DNA from 2 places in the Klebsiella variicola genome. Region 2 is predicted to be linked to the other one. Evidence: predicted binding sites of a transcription regulator. Region 2 holds the regulator's gene; the other holds the start of a gene.

Region 1 (8,096 bases), 2.0 Mb from region 2:
ATGCGCCGGATCCTCTTCCACCATGCGGCGCAGGCGGGAGATCTGAACGTCGATGGAGCGCTCCATCGCAGAATATTCGCGCCCGCGGGCGAGGTTCATCAGCTTATCGCGCGACAGCGGTTCGCGAGGATGACTCACCAGCGCCTTCAGGACCGCAAATTCGCCGCTGGTCAACGGCATCGGCTCGTCTTCACGGAACATCTCGCGGGTGCCCAGGTTCAGTTTGAATTTACCAAAGGCGATAACCGCCTCTTCCTGCGATGGCGCGCCCGGCAGTTCATTCGCCTGACGACGCAGCACCGCCCGAATACGGGCCAGCAGTTCACGCGGGTTAAACGGCTTCGGAATGTAGTCGTCAGCCCCGATTTCCAGGCCAACGATCCGGTCAACCTCTTCACCTTTCGCCGTCACCATAATGATCGGCATCGGGTTGCTCTGACTGCGCAGACGACGGCAAATCGAGAGACCATCTTCCCCAGGCAGCATCAGATCCAGCACCATCAGGTGGAAGGATTCACGGGTTAACAGACGATCCATCTGTTCGGCGTTCGCCACGCTACGAACCTGGAAGCCCTGCTCGGTCAGATAACGTTCGAGCAGCGCACGCAGGCGCATGTCGTCATCCACAACCAGAATCTTATAATTCTCTTGCATTGTTTGTACTCCCAAAGGTTCACTGCAATAGTCAGTGCGTATTCTCAAAAAAGCCCGGCGCGCTCACCAGCTAAATCTGGTATATATTCCAGGCTAAATTGTTACAAAGCATATTTAACAGCAGGTTAAGTATACATTTAATCATAAGACACAGTATTTATCCTGTCGGTATTATTACGCGCTACAAATTGTGCGCAACGACAGACTGTCAGAAGGTTGAACTCACGATGAAAACGCCGCTGATCACCCGCGAGGGATATGAAAAACTGAAGCAGGAAATGGACTACCTGTGGCGCCAGGAGCGCCCGGAAGTGACCAAAAAGGTGACCTGGGCCGCCAGCCTTGGCGACCGCAGCGAGAACGCGGACTACCAGTACAACAAAAAGCGCCTGCGGGAGATCGATCGCCGGGTCCGCTATCTGACCAAATGTCTGGAACAGTTAAAGATCGTCGATTATTCCCCACAGCAGGAAGGCAAAGTCTTCTTCGGCGCCTGGGTAGAGATCGAAAACGACGAGGGTGACACCAAACGCTTTCGCATCGTCGGCTACGATGAGATTTTTGGCCGCAAAGACTACATCTCCATCGACTCGCCAATGGCGCGCGCCTTATTGAAAAAAGAGGTCGGCGATCTGGCTATCGTTAACACGCCGGCGGGCGAAGCCAGCTGGTATGTCAACGAGATCGAATACGTAAAATAGACAAGAACTTTCCGAGAGACACCGGGCGCGACTGGCATTTTCAGCCGTCAGTCCGTATAACTAGTCCCTGATTTTTGACCCTAAAGATGAATTAAAAGCCATGATGAATGATTCGCTCTGCCGCATTATTGCGGGTGAACTTCAGGCCAGAGCCGAACAGGTAGAAGCTGCCGTTCGCCTGCTTGATGAAGGGAACACCGTGCCGTTTATTGCACGTTATCGTAAAGAAGTCACCGGCGGTCTGGATGACACGCAGCTGCGTAATCTGGAAACTCGCCTTGGCTATCTGCGCGAACTGGAAGACCGTCGTCAGGCGATCCTCAAATCCATCGCTGAACAGGGCAAACTGACCGACGCGCTGGAAAAAGCCATCACCACCACGCTCAGCAAAACCGAACTGGAAGACCTCTACCTGCCGTACAAGCCGAAGCGCCGTACCCGCGGGCAGATCGCCATCGAAGCCGGGCTGGAGCCGCTGGCTGACCTGCTGTGGAACGAACCGGCCCACGATCCGGAAGCGGAAGCCGCAAAATATATTAACGCTGACAACGGCATCGCCGACAGCAAAGCGGCCCTGGACGGCGCGCGCTATATTCTGATGGAGCGGTTTGCCGAAGACGCCGCGCTGCTGGCGAAGGTCCGCGACTATCTGTGGAAAAACGCCCACCTGGTCTCCACCGTCGTCAGCGGCAAAGAAGAGGAAGGCGCCAAATTCCGCGACTACTTCGATCACCATGAACCGATCGCCACCGTGCCGTCGCATCGCGCGCTGGCGATGTTCCGCGGTCGCAACGAAGGCGTGCTGCAGCTCTCTTTAAACGCCGATCCGCAGTTTGACGAGCCGCCGAAAGAGAGCCACGGCGAGCAAATTATTATCGACCACCTTGGCCTGCGCCTGAATAACGCCCCGGCGGACAGCTGGCGTAAAGGTGTCGTCAGCTGGACCTGGCGTATCAAAGTGCTGATGCACCTCGAAACCGAGCTGATGGGCACCGTGCGCGAGCGCGCGGAGGACGAAGCCATCAACGTCTTCGCCCGTAACCTGCACGACCTCCTGATGGCCGCGCCCGCCGGGCTGCGCGCCACCATGGGACTCGATCCGGGCCTGCGCACCGGGGTGAAAGTGGCCGTCGTCGACGCCACCGGTAAACTGGTCGCCACCGATACCATCTATCCCCATACCGGCCAGGCCGCCAAAGCGGCCGTCGTCGTCGCCGCGCTGTGTGAAAAGTACAATGTTGAGCTGGTGGCCATCGGCAATGGTACCGCCTCGCGTGAAACCGAGCGTTTCTTCCTCGACGTGCAGAAGCAGTTCCCGAAAGTCACCGCCCAGAAGGTGATCGTCAGCGAAGCCGGGGCTTCCGTTTACTCCGCCTCCGAGCTGGCGGCCCAGGAGTTCCCGGACCTCGACGTGTCGCTGCGCGGCGCGGTCTCCATCGCCCGCCGTCTGCAGGATCCCCTGGCCGAGCTGGTGAAAATCGACCCGAAATCGATTGGCGTCGGCCAGTATCAGCACGATGTCAGCCAGACCCAGCTGGCGCGTAAGCTGGACGCGGTGGTGGAAGACTGCGTGAACGCCGTCGGCGTTGACCTGAACACCGCCTCCGTTCCGCTGCTGACCCGCGTCGCCGGCCTGACCCGCATGATGGCGCAGAACATCGTTGCCTGGCGCGACGAGAACGGCCAGTTCCAGAATCGCCAGCAGTTGCTGAAGGTCAGCCGTCTGGGGCCGAAAGCCTTTGAACAGTGCGCCGGCTTCCTGCGTATCAACCACGGCGACAACCCGCTGGATGCCTCCACCGTGCACCCGGAAGCCTATCCGGTGGTCGAGCGCATTCTGGCGGCCACCCAGCAGGCGCTGAAAGATCTGATGGGCAACAGCAGCGAACTGCGTCATCTGAAGGCTGCGGATTTCACCGATGAGAAGTTCGGCGTTCCGACCGTCACCGACATTATCAAAGAGCTGGAAAAACCAGGCCGCGATCCGCGTCCGGAGTTTAAGACGGCGAAGTTCGCCGACGGCGTAGAGACCATGAACGATCTACTGCCGGGGATGATCCTGGAAGGCGCCGTCACCAACGTCACCAATTTCGGCGCGTTTGTCGATATCGGCGTCCACCAGGATGGACTGGTACACATTTCGTCGCTTTCTGACCGGTTTGTTGAAGATCCGCACACCGTGGTGAAAGCGGGCGACATCGTGAAGGTCAAAGTCATGGAAGTCGATCTGCCGCGTAAACGTATCGCTCTGACCATGCGTCTCGACGAGCAGCCAGGCGACAGCAACGCCCGCCGCGGCGGCGGTCAGGATCGCCCCCAGGGTAACCGCCCGGCCGCGAAGGCCGCCAAACCCCGCGGTCGCGAGGCACAGCCTGCCGGTAACAGCGCAATGATGGATGCCCTCGCTGCGGCGATGGGTAAAAAACGCTAATCTCTCCCTGCCCCTTTTCAGGGGCAGTTTTCATTTTTCATCCCCTGGCGATACGGCCGCCATTACGCGCAAAACGGGTTCAGTCATTTCTGATAACCTGCATTAATTCCGTTAAGGAAAGGTCGCGAAATTATTATTTTCATTTCGTTAACTTAAGAAACCTTAATTAAACATTAGATCGCCGAAATAATATTTTGCGCTATTTGATCACCGACTGGATTTTGCGGCATATCAATAAAAAGGTGATTTTCGCTATAAAAATAGCGCGAAGCGCATCATATGTATTGATGATAAAAACCATTCTCATTATCATCACTTTCAGAACGTTTTTTCCTTTTTCGTTGGCTACGGTCCCCGGCGCAGCTGCCTCCAGGCGTCCGGAAAATTCTTCTTCGGTTAGCGATAGACAAGTAGGCCCTATGCAATTCACACCTGATAGTGCGTGGAAAATTACCGGATTCTCCCGCGATATTAGCCCAGCATACCGTCAGAAATTACTCTCCCTCGGCATGCTGCCCGGTTCCTCATTTCATGTGGTTCGCGTAGCGCCACTCGGCGATCCTGTTCATATTGAAACCCGACGCGTCAGTCTGGTATTACGCAAAAAAGATCTCGCCTTAATCGAACTGGAAGCGGTTGCACAATAACGGCTGGCCCGGCACAAGAGTCTGAAATATGAAAAAATTAACCGTTGGTTTAATTGGTAATCCTAATTCTGGCAAGACCACCTTATTTAATCAGCTGACCGGTGCCCGCCAGCGCGTAGGCAACTGGGCCGGGGTCACCGTTGAGCGTAAAGAAGGCGTTTTCGCCACCACTGACCATCAGGTCACGCTGGTCGACCTCCCGGGGACCTACTCCCTGACCACCATCTCTTCGCAGACCTCGCTGGACGAGCAGATTGCCTGCCACTACATCCTGAGCGGCGACGCCGACATGCTGATTAACGTGGTTGATGCCTCCAACCTTGAGCGAAACCTCTATCTGACGCTGCAGCTGCTCGAGCTGGGGATCCCCTGCGTCGTCGCGCTGAACATGCTGGATATCGCCGAAAAGCAGCAGGTGCGTATCGATATCGACGCCCTCGCCGCCCGTCTCGGCTGCCCGGTCATTCCGCTGGTCTCAACCCGCGGACGCGGAATCGAAGCGCTGAAGATTGCCCTCGACCGTCATCAGGCGAACAGCGATATTGAGCTGGTTCACTATCCGCAGCCGCTGCTGCGCGAAGCTGACCTGCTGGCGCAGCAAATGTCAGCGCAGATCCCGACCCGGCAGCGGCGCTGGCTGGGTCTGCAGATGCTGGAGGGCGATATCTACAGCCGGGCCTATGCCGGCGACGCCGCCGATAAACTGGATATTGCTCTGGCGAATCTCAGCGACGAGATCGACGACCCGGCGTTGCATATCGCAGACGCGCGCTATCAGACCATCGCCGCCGTTTGCGACGCCGTCAGCAACACCCTGACCGCCGAGCCAAGCCGCTTCACCGCGGCAATGGACAAAGTGATCCTTAACCGCTTCCTCGGGTTACCGATTTTTCTCTTTGTCATGTACCTGATGTTCCTGCTGGCGATCAACATCGGCGGCGCGCTGCAGCCGATTTTTGATGCCGGCTCGGTCGCGGTCTTTATTCACGGTATTCAATGGCTGGGCTACACCCTGCACTTCCCGGACTGGCTGACCGTGTTCCTCGCCCAGGGGATCGGCGGCGGTATCAACACCGTGCTGCCGCTGGTGCCGCAGATCGGCATGATGTATCTGTTCCTCTCCTTCCTCGAGGACTCCGGCTACATGGCTCGCGCCGCCTTTGTCATGGACCGCCTGATGCAAGCCCTCGGCCTGCCGGGGAAATCCTTTGTCCCGTTGATTGTCGGTTTCGGCTGCAACGTGCCGTCGGTGATGGGCGCCCGCACCCTTGACGCACCGCGCGAGCGTCTGATGACCATTATGATGGCGCCGTTTATGTCCTGCGGCGCGCGGCTGGCGATCTTCGCCGTCTTCGCGGCCGCGTTCTTTGGTCAGAACGGTGCGCTGGCGGTCTTCTCGCTCTACGTGCTGGGCATTGTGATGGCCATTCTCACCGGCCTGATGCTGAAGCACACCATTATGCGTGGCGAAGCCTCGCCGTTCGTGATGGAGCTGCCGGTGTACCACGTCCCGCACATCAAGAGCCTGATTATCCAGACCTGGCAGCGCCTGAAAGGCTTTGTGCTGCGCGCCGGGAAGGTGATCGTCATTGTCAGCATCTTCCTCAGCGCGCTGAACAGCTTCTCGCTGAGCGGTAAGGTCGTCGACAACATCAACGACTCCGCGCTGGCCTCGGTGAGCCGGGTCATTACGCCGGTGTTTAAACCGATCGGCGTGCATGAAGATAACTGGCAGGCCACCGTCGGCCTGTTTACCGGCGCGATGGCGAAGGAGGTGGTGGTCGGTACGCTGAACACCCTCTATACCGCCGAAGATATCCAGAATGAGGAATTCAATCCGCAGACCTTCAGCCTCGGCGAAGAACTGCTCGCCGCCGTCGACGAAACATGGCAGGGACTGAAAGACACCTTCAGCCTCAGCGTCCTGGCCAACCCCATCGAAGCCAGCAAAGGCGATGGCGAGATGGCCACCGGCGCCATGGGCGTGATGGGCAGTAAATTTGGCAGCGCGGCGGCGGCATACAGCTACCTGATCTTCGTTCTGCTCTATATCCCCTGCATCTCGGTGATGGGCGCCATCGCCCGCGAATCGAGCCGCGGCTGGATGACCTTCTCCATCCTGTGGGGGCTGAATATCGCCTATTCGCTCTCGACGCTCTATTACCAGACCGTCAGCTTTAGCGACCATCCGCGCTACAGCCTGGCGTGTATCCTGGCAGTGGTGTTGTTCAACGTGGTGCTCTTCGGCCTGCTGCGCCGGGCGCGCAGCCGGGTGGACGTCTCGCTGCTGGCCACCCGAAAAACGCCGGCCTCCTGCTGTTCCAGCCCGGCTGGTGATTGCCACTAAGGAGGGTCTGTGGCGTCGTTAATGGAAGTCCGCGATATGCTGGCCCTGCAGGGTCGTATGGAGGCGAAACAGCTCAGCGCCCGCCTGCGGACGCCTCAGCCGCTGATTGACGCGATGCTGGAACGGATGGAAGCCATGGGTAAGGTGGTACGGATCAGCGAAACGAGCGAGGGCTGTCTCTCAGGCAGCTGTAAAAGCTGTCCTGAAGGGAAAGCGGCGTGCCAGCAGGAGTGGTGGGCGCTGCGATGAAAGGAGTCAGGCCTGGTCGTGCAGCGGGTAAAACGAGTAAGTCAGCAGTGAAAAACGGGCCAACAGGCCCGTTTTTTATGACTGGATTATTTATAAACGTCAGCGTTAGCGTGTACGGTTTTTTCGTTTTTCTGCCCGGCAATCACCACAAAGTATTTCCCACCCAGCTCATCGGCTTTTTTAGACAGATCGCGTCGGGCGTCCATCGGTGACGTCGTCCTGGAGGTCGTGATGCTGCCGACCTTGGTCAAATTCATCTTCGCCACGTCTTCTTTTTGGATCTCTTTCGCGGCAAATGCGCCAAAAGACAGGGTGCCAATCACCAGAGATGCAACCATTCCTGTAACAAGTTTCATAGCCTCTACTCTCCATAAGGTTGTTATTGTAGGTCACGGTGGCGGAATGAAATAATCAACCACCGTAACAACCTAAGTATTGCTAGGAATGGCCCATTTACCATGGCGCGGCAAAAAAAATTACCCCAGCCGCGTTTTCAACGCCAGCAGCGGCTCGCAGAAGGCCGCGGGATGGGAAACAAACGGCGCATGCGCCGCCTTATCGAAGAGGATTGACTCGCTTTCCGGCCACAGCTCATCCAGCAGCGGGACAATCTTGCGCGGCACCAGTCCGTCCAGCCGGCCATACAGCCGCAGAAACGGTATCGGCAACCCAACCAGCGCCTGGCGCAGATCGACGGTTCTGAGGATCTCCAGTCCGCCGTTCAGCGCCTCGGCGGAAGGCATCGGCAGCGAGAGCACCGCCTGCTTTAACGCCCGCGCATCCTGACGCGCGCTCTCTGTGCCCATGGTTTGCAGAGCGAGGAATCGCTCGACGGTGCGCTGGAAATCGTCGCTCAGCTGCTGCTGAAACCCGGCCAGCACCTCGGGCTTGATGCCGGGCCAGTCGTCACAAGCCGCGAAACAGGGGGAAGAGGCAACCGTCACCAGCGCCTGCACGCGTTCCGGGTGCATCATCGCCACCTGGCTTGCCACCAGCCCGCCCAGGCTCCAGCCCAGCCACACCGCCTGAGGAGGAGCCTGCTCCAGCACCCGCTGCGCCATCGCCTC
Region 2 (8,096 bases):
AAAAGGGAGGCGGCGGTGGGCAATATTCCACCATAAGAATTGCAGCACGAAAAAGAGATCCATCCACGCCCAGAATAAAAACAGGGACTTCCGTTGTATTTTCATCGCTATCCTTGCGAAAAAAATCAGGCCCACAAGGGGCCTGATGTTTGGCTGCGGTTACGCGTTCTTCAGCACTTCGCTGACAATCTCTACCGCTTCTTTTTCAATCAGCTTGCGATGCTCTTCGCCGAGGAAGCTTTCGCAGTAGATCTTGTAGGCGTCTTCGGTGCCTGACGGACGCGCCGCGAACCAGCCGTTGTCGGTCATCACCTTCAGGCCGCCAATCGCCGCCCCGTTGCCCGGCGCCGCGGTCAGACGAGCAGTGATCGGATCGCCCGCCAGGGTGTCAGCGCTGACCATTTCCGGAGAGAGCTTGGACAGCGCCGCTTTCTGCGCGGAAGTTGCGGAAGCCTGCAGGCGGTTGTAGCTCGGCGCACCGAAGCGTTCAGCCAGTTCGTTATAATGCTCCTGCGGGTTTTTCCCGGTCACTGCGGTGATTTCCGCCGCCAGCAGGCACATGATGATGCCGTCTTTATCGGTGGACCATGGCGTGCCGTCAAAGCGCAGGAAGGAGGCCCCGGCGCTCTCTTCGCCGCCGAAGCCGAAGCTGCCGTCGAACAGGCCGTCTACAAACCATTTAAAGCCCACCGGCACTTCCACCAGCTTGCGGCCCAGATCGTTCACCACCCGGTCAATCATCGCGGAGGAGACCAGCGTTTTACCCACCGCCACCTCTTTGCCCCACTGCGGACGATGCTGGAACAGGTAGTTGATCGCTACCGCCAGGTAGTGGTTCGGGTTCATCAACCCGGCTGGGGTGACAATCCCGTGGCGGTCGTAATCCGGATCGTTAGCAAACGCCAGATCGAACTTATCGCGCAGCGCCAGCAGGCCCGCCATCGCACACTCTGAGGAGCAGTCCATACGGATGGCGCCGTCTTTATCGAGGTGCATAAAGCGGAAGGTCTGGTCAACCTGATCGTTCACAATGGTCAGATTGAGCTTGTAGTGTTCGCCAATGCGTTTCCAGTATTCGATACCGGACCCGCCCAGCGGATCGACGCCCAGCGTCAGGCCCGCTTTCTGGATCGCCGCCATGTCGACGATGTCCGCCAGCCCTTCAATGAACGGCTGCACCAGATCCTGTTCTTTAACGTGACCAGAAGCCAGCGCCGCGTCCAGAGAAATGCGTTTCACGCCCTGCAGGCCGGCGGCCAGCAGTTCGTTGGCGCGGTTTTCCACCACTTTGGTGACGTTGGTATCAGCCGGGCCGCCGTTTGGCGGGTTGTACTTGATACCACCATCTTCCGGCGGGTTGTGTGACGGGGTGATCACAATGCCGTCTGCCAGCGGACCGCCTTTTTTGTTATGCACCAGAATCGCATTGGAGACCGCCGGCGTCGGAGTGAAGCCGTTGTTTTCCTGCACGATCACGTCAACGCCGTTGGCGGTTAACACTTCCAGCACCGAAATAAACGCCGGCTCGGAAAGGGCGTGGGTATCTTTGCCGACATAGCACGGACCGGTGATCCCGTTCTTCGCACGATCTTCCGCAATGGCCTGGGCGATGGCCAGGATATGCGGTTCGTTGAAGTTGTGGCGCGCCGCGCTACCGCGATGGCCAGAGGTGCCGAATTTTACCGCATGCTCCGCATTACCGACTTCAGGCTTCAGCACGTAGTACTGAGCAGTCAGTTGGGCGACGTTAATCAAATCACTCTGTTGCGCAGGCTGCCCCGCACGTTTATCGATTGCCATTGCCTGATCCTTCTGGTGCAAATGTTAAAAAGCTAGATCGTGCCGCAAACCTTTTCAATCAGCTCCGCAGGGAACTGCATCGACTGCATGATGTGCTCAATCATGCTGCATTTACGGCCGGTATTGGTATTAGTGATAACCCACCACGGTGTACCAGGAACCTGTTTTGGTTTGGTCTGATTACCGCTTTTCAGCAGCGTACGCGCATCTTCTGCAAAGTAGACGCGCGTGCGGCCATGCAGAGACTCGGTCGCCTCGGCAAATGCTTTATTGTCCAGAGAATAGAGGGTCGTCAACACCAGCATGAAACGGTTCACCGCACGCTTCTGCTCGGCGTATTCATCAGATAACAACAGCTCGCGCATGGCGCGGACTTTATCTTTCGCCGGGTTAGCGGGTTTCACCTCCACGGCAGGCGCTGGCGCCAGTGCCGGCGCGGCTTTGCTGACCGGTGTAGCCGGTTGGGAAACGGCGGAAAATTTCAGCATGCGCCGTAAAATGTCGGATGCGCTCTCGCCGATATGCAGAGTGTGGCTGGCAATATAGCGATAGAGTTCATCATCAACTTCAATTGTTTTCATCTTAATCCAGTGCGATATCTTTTCTGAATACAAATCGTTGGGATTATAAGTACAAATCCCAACCGCGGATAGCGTCAAACCAGGATGGCGGTAAAACTCAGAAAACTTCTGGGTCTTGCAGCCGGATGGCAGAATGTCCAACATAATACCCTAACCCGACGGAGCGAAAAAAAGAACTTTGCCATGAAATTAAATAGCCGAGCGCAATCTGCACAGAATCCGCACAACCACTCCCCGATCGTGCTGGTCCACGGTCTGTTTGGCAGCCTGGACAACCTGGGCATCCTCGCCCGCGACCTGATCGCCGACCACGATATTGTGCAGGTCGATATGCGCAACCACGGTTTGTCGCCGCGATCGCCAGAGATGACCTACCCCGCCATGGCGCAGGATCTGCTTGATACGCTCGACGCGCACCAGATCGAGCGCGCCACCTTTATCGGCCATTCGATGGGCGGGAAAGCGGTGATGGCGTTGACCGCCCTGGCGCCGGAACGCATCAGCGGACTGGTGGCGATCGATATCGCGCCGGTGGATTATCATGTGCGCCGCCATGATGAGATCTTCGCCGCTATCCGCGCCGTCAGCGAATCCTCCGCCAGCAGCCGCCAGCAGGCGGCGCAGGTGATGCGTGAGCATCTGCGGGAAGAGGGCGTGATTCAGTTCCTGCTGAAATCTTTTGTCGACGGCGAATGGCGCTTTAACGTGCCGGTGCTGTGGGACCAGTACCCGCATATCGTCGGCTGGGAAACCATTCCGGCCTGGCCGCACCCGACGCAGTTTATTCCCGGCGGCAACTCGCCCTATGTGACCGACGCCTACCGCGACGCGCTGCTGGCGCAGTTCCCGCAGGCCCGGGCGCACGTCATCGCTGGCGCCGGACACTGGGTGCATGCCGAGAAACCCGAGGCGGTGTTACGCGCCATCCGCCGCTATCTGACGAGCATCGCCGCCTGATTGGCTAAAATATGCCCGACCGCGCCGCAGAATGCCCGCGGTCGTTGGCGCAGCCGTTCGCCTGATGTATGATGGCGCGCTATCTGCGCCGGCTAGAGCCCGGCAGCTTGTTTCCCCGAAGTCACTCAGAATCATGGCAAAAGAACAAACGGACCGTACGACATTAGATTTGTTCGCAAACGAGCGTCGCCCGGGAAGACCGAAAACCAATCCGCTGTCGCGCGATGAACAACTGCGCATCAACAAACGTAACCAGCTGAAACGCGATAAGGTTCGCGGGCTGAAGCGCGTCGAGTTAAAACTCAACGCCGACGCGGTCGATGCGCTCAATGAACTGGCGGAAGCGCGTAATATGAGCCGTAGCGATCTCATTGAAGAGATGCTGATGACCCAATTGCGCGCCCTGCACAGCCAGGGAAAAGTCTAACTTTCCGCGAAAAATCCGCATTCGTGTAGCAGAGTGTGCAGTCGGGCGTGATTGCTGTTTCCGCGCCCTTGCCTGTTCTGCTATGATTGCCGTTATCTATGGGCATCGCGTCCCTACCACATCATTTAAGTTTCAAGAGGTTATTTTACTCATGGCAATCATCGGCATCTTTTTTGGCAGCGACACCGGCAACACCGAAAATATTGCAAAAATGATTCAAAAGCAGCTTGGTAAAGATGTTGCTGATGTTCACGACATTGCCAAAAGCAGCAAAGAAGACCTGGAAGCCCACGACATTCTGCTGCTCGGTATCCCGACCTGGTACTACGGCGAAGCGCAGTGTGACTGGGACGACTTCTTCCCGACGCTGGAAGAGATCGACTTCAATGGTAAACTGGTGGCGCTGTTCGGCTGTGGCGACCAGGAAGACTACGCAGAATACTTCTGTGACGCGCTGGGCACCATCCGCGACATCATTGAGCCGCGCGGCGCGACCATCGTCGGTCACTGGCCGACAGCCGGGTATCATTTTGAGGCCTCCAAAGGCCTGGCGGATGACGACCACTTCGTCGGCCTCGCCATTGATGAAGACCGCCAGCCGGAGCTGACCAACGAGCGCGTTGAGAAATGGGTGAAGCAGGTTGCCGAAGAGCTGCACCTCGAAGAAATCAAAAACGCCTGATGATTAAGCGGCGCAATCATTGAGTTGCGTCGCATTAATAGACAAAAGCAATCAAACTAATAGCTACAAGTTTTTAACTTTTAATCACATATCTGTACAATGTCCACTGATTCTACGAGGCACGTGACGCAGTTTGTAGCTGGTGCCTCGTTTTTGACAGCAAACCAGGCCTGATGCTTGCAGTTTTCATTTACCAGTGGCAGTTCTATAATGAGACGCATTACGTCGGGTTAATTTCTGTATGACTTCCGTTGAAGGAAGTAGATCGTTTAGCAACAGGACAGATTCCGCATGACTGACAACAATACCGCATTAAAGAAGGCTGGCCTGAAAGTCACACTTCCTCGACTGAAAATCCTTGAAGTGCTGCAGGAACCGGATAACCATCATGTCAGTGCGGAAGACTTATATAAACGCCTGATCGACATGGGCGAAGAGATCGGTCTGGCGACCGTTTACCGCGTACTCAACCAGTTTGATGATGCCGGTATCGTGACTCGTCATAATTTTGAAGGCGGTAAATCCGTTTTCGAACTGACCCAGCAGCATCACCACGATCACCTGATTTGCCTCGACTGCGGCAAAGTGATCGAATTCAGCGATGACTCGATCGAATTACGCCAGCGTGAAATTGCCTCCCGCCACGGCATCCGCCTGACCAACCACAGTCTGTATCTGTACGGTCATTGTGCGGAAGGTGATTGCCGCGAGGACGAACACGCCCACGACGCGGTGGAAAAATAATTCCCCGCTTCGCTGAGACTGAAAAGCCAACCTGCCGGTTGGCTTTTTTATGGGCGCCTCTGCTGCCCTTACCGCTCTCGTCCCACAGGTGACCTTCCCGCGTCCTCGTTTTGTCCGGAGAGTTGATATGGAACTTCGCCAGCTACGCTATTTTGTGCGCATTGTTGAAACCGGCAGCATGGGGCGCGCCGCGCTTGATCTTAATATCGGCGTCTCGGCGCTCAGCCAGCAGATCGCACGCCTGGAAAACGAACTGGCCATTCGCCTGCTGCAGCGGACCTCCCGCGGGGTCACGCCCACCAGCGCGGGTCTCGCTTTCTACTCGCAGGCACAGCTGGCGCTGCGCCATGCCGATGATGCCATCCTCGCCGCCCGCGAGGCGCGCCTGTCAGGCCACGTTAGCGTCGGCATGGCCCCCAGCACCGCCTCCGTTCTCGGCGTCCCGTTCATCAATGCGATGCGCGAAAGCTATCCCGACGTGCGCCTGCATTTGGTGGAAAGCCTCTCCGGTAATCTGGAGCGGATGATCAACACCCGCCAGCTCGATTTAGCTATCGTTTTCCAGCAGGAAAAGATCCTGCGCTGGAGCGCCAGACCGGTGCTGGAAGAACGCCTGTTCCTGATTGGCACCCATGCGCTGTTGGCCCCCCTGCAGGAGGACCACATCTCCCCTGACCAGCTCACCTCCCTGCCGTTGATTATGCCAAGCCAGGGCCATGGCCTGCGCGGCAGGCTGGAGGCAGTTTGCCAGCAGCATCATCTCAGCGTTGAGGTGGTGGCGGACATTGACGGTCTGGCCCTGCTGATGCAGGCCGTGCGCAGCGGACTGGGGGCCACCCTGCAGCCCGGGGCCGCCATCTCCCACCTCGACCATCAGGCGCTGAGGGTGATCGACGTCGTCAACCCGATACTCAGTCGCCCCAACTTTCTGGTCAGTCTGTCTGATGATGAACTCACTCCGGCAGGCCTTGCGGCTCGAGTGATACTCAGCAAAGTCATGCGCCAGCTGGTGGAGTCTGACCGCTGGCCGGGTGCTACCCTTTACGCTCACTAAACCCCTCTTTAGCATTACACCATAGCGCCTCACCGCTGTTACCACCTACATTCCCATTACAAATTTAACAATTAATTAAATTGTAAGGGAGCCGATAATGGTGGATGTACTGGTGATTGGCGGCGGCAATGCCGCGCTATGCGCCGCCTTAACCGCCCGGGAAGCTGGCGCCTCGGTGCTGCTGCTGGAGGCGGCGCCGCGGGAGTGGCGCGGCGGCAACTCGCAGCACACGCGTAACCTGCGCTGTATGCACGATGCGCCGCAGGACGTGCTGGTCGACAGCTACCCGGAAGAAGAGTACTGGCAGGATCTGCTGCGCGTCACCGAGGGGAATACCAACGAAGCGCTGGCCCGAATGGTGATCCGCACCTCGTCACAATGCCGGGACTGGATGCGCCAGCACGGCGTGAACTTTCAGCCACCGCTCTCCGGCGCCCTGCACGTGGCCCGCACCAACGCCTTTTTTATGGGCGGCGGCAAAGCGCTGGTCAATGCCTATTACCGCAGCGCGGAGCAAATGGGGGTGCAGATCCGCTACAACACACCGGTGCAGGCTCTCGAGCTGCGCAACGGCGAATTTGTCGCCGCGCTGGCGGGCGAGGAACGGATTGTTGCAAAAAGCTGCGTCCTCGCCGCCGGCGGATTTGAATCCAACCGCGAATGGCTGCGCGAGGCCTGGGGGCAAAATGACAGCGGTGAATGGCCCGCCGATAACTTTCTCATCCGCGGCACCCGCTTCAACCAGGGAGTGCTGCTCAAGTTTATGATCGACGCCGGGGCCGATATTATCGGCGATCCCTCGCAGTCCCACTGCGTCGCCATTGACGCCCGGGCGCCGCTCTACGATGGCGGGATCTGTACCCGCGTCGACTGCGTGTCGCTGGGGGTAGTGGTCAACCGCGATGCCGACCGTTTTTACGATGAAGGAGAAGATTTCTGGCCCAAACGCTATGCCATCTGGGGCCGGCTGGTCGCCCACCAGCCCGGGCAAATCGGCTACTCGATCATCGACAGCAAAGCCATCGGCCACTTTATGCCGCCCGTCTTTCCCGGCGCTCAGGCCAACACCCTTCCCGAGCTGGCCCGCCAGCTCGGCCTGGACAGCGAACGCTTTACGCAAACCATCGCCGACTATAATGCCGCCTGCGCGCCAGGCCAGTTCGATCATACCCGCCTGGATAACTGCGCCACCGCCGGCCTGACGCCGCCAAAGACCCACTGGGCGCGGCCTATCGATACGCCGCCTTACTACGGCTATGCCTTACGTCCGGGGATCACCTTCACCTACCTCGGGCTCTACGTCGACGACACCGCCGCCGTCCACTTCGCCGGCAAACCCAGCCGTAATCTGTTTGTCGCCGGGGAAATGATGGCCGGCAACGTGCTGGGCAAAGGCTATACCGCCGGCGTCGGGATGTCGATCGGCACCACCTTCGGCCGCATTGCCGGCCAGCAAGCCGCCCGGGCGGCACAGCAGGAGAAACACCATGAAGTCGCTTGAGAAGCTGATCATTGAGGCGCAGATCATCACCGAGCCGGAGGCGGAAGTGGAAAGGGTGATGCAGGTATGTAACGCCTGCCGCTACTGCGAAGGGTTTTGCGCCGTATTCCCGGCGATGACCCAGCGCCTGGCCTTTGGCAAAGCAGATATTAACTATCTGGCTAACCTGTGTCATAACTGCGGCGCCTGCCTGCACGCCTGTCAGTACGCGCCGCCGCACGAATTCGCGATTAACGTGCCGAAGGCGATGGCCGAAGTTCGGCTGGAAACTTATCAGCATTACGCCCAGCCCGCCGCCTTTGGCAGCCTGTACCGCCGGGCTGGTGTGACCACCGTACTGGCGCTGGTCG

Evidence for each region. Region 2 encodes Fur, which represses iron uptake genes when iron is present. Its sites were predicted from a motif close to ATAATAATGAGAACNACTATCAA; they were not measured.
Region 1: feoA (ferrous iron transporter A) is a predicted target of Fur. The motif match lies at 4,077-4,099, and genes of this name have one in related genera.

What each region holds. Positions count from the first base shown of each region.
Region 1 is NZ_CP010523.2:370,632-378,727, reverse strand. Features, by position in the region: gene ompR (osmolarity response regulator transcription factor OmpR) at 1-654, opposite strand, end outside; gene greB (transcription elongation factor GreB) at 882-1,355, shown strand; gene SP68_RS01670 (Tex family protein) at 1,456-3,786, shown strand; gene feoA (ferrous iron transporter A) at 4,206-4,433, shown strand; gene feoB (Fe(2+) transporter permease subunit FeoB) at 4,462-6,780, shown strand; gene feoC ([Fe-S]-dependent transcriptional repressor FeoC) at 6,790-7,029, shown strand; gene SP68_RS01650 (YdgH/BhsA/McbA-like domain containing protein) at 7,116-7,385, opposite strand; gene bioH (pimeloyl-ACP methyl ester esterase BioH) at 7,506-8,096, opposite strand, start outside.
Region 2 is NZ_CP010523.2:3,900,034-3,908,129, forward strand. Features, by position in the region: gene SP68_RS18300 (hypothetical protein) at 1-105, opposite strand, end outside; gene pgm (phosphoglucomutase (alpha-D-glucose-1,6-bisphosphate-dependent)) at 160-1,800, opposite strand; gene seqA (replication initiation negative regulator SeqA) at 1,833-2,381, opposite strand; gene ybfF (esterase) at 2,565-3,338, shown strand; gene ybfE (LexA regulated protein) at 3,472-3,765, shown strand; gene fldA (flavodoxin FldA) at 3,917-4,447, shown strand; gene fur (ferric iron uptake transcriptional regulator) at 4,739-5,191, shown strand; gene tcuR (tricarballylate utilization LysR family transcriptional regulator TcuR) at 5,319-6,245, shown strand; gene tcuA (FAD-dependent tricarballylate dehydrogenase TcuA) at 6,343-7,746, shown strand; gene tcuB (tricarballylate utilization 4Fe-4S protein TcuB) at 7,733-8,096, shown strand, end outside.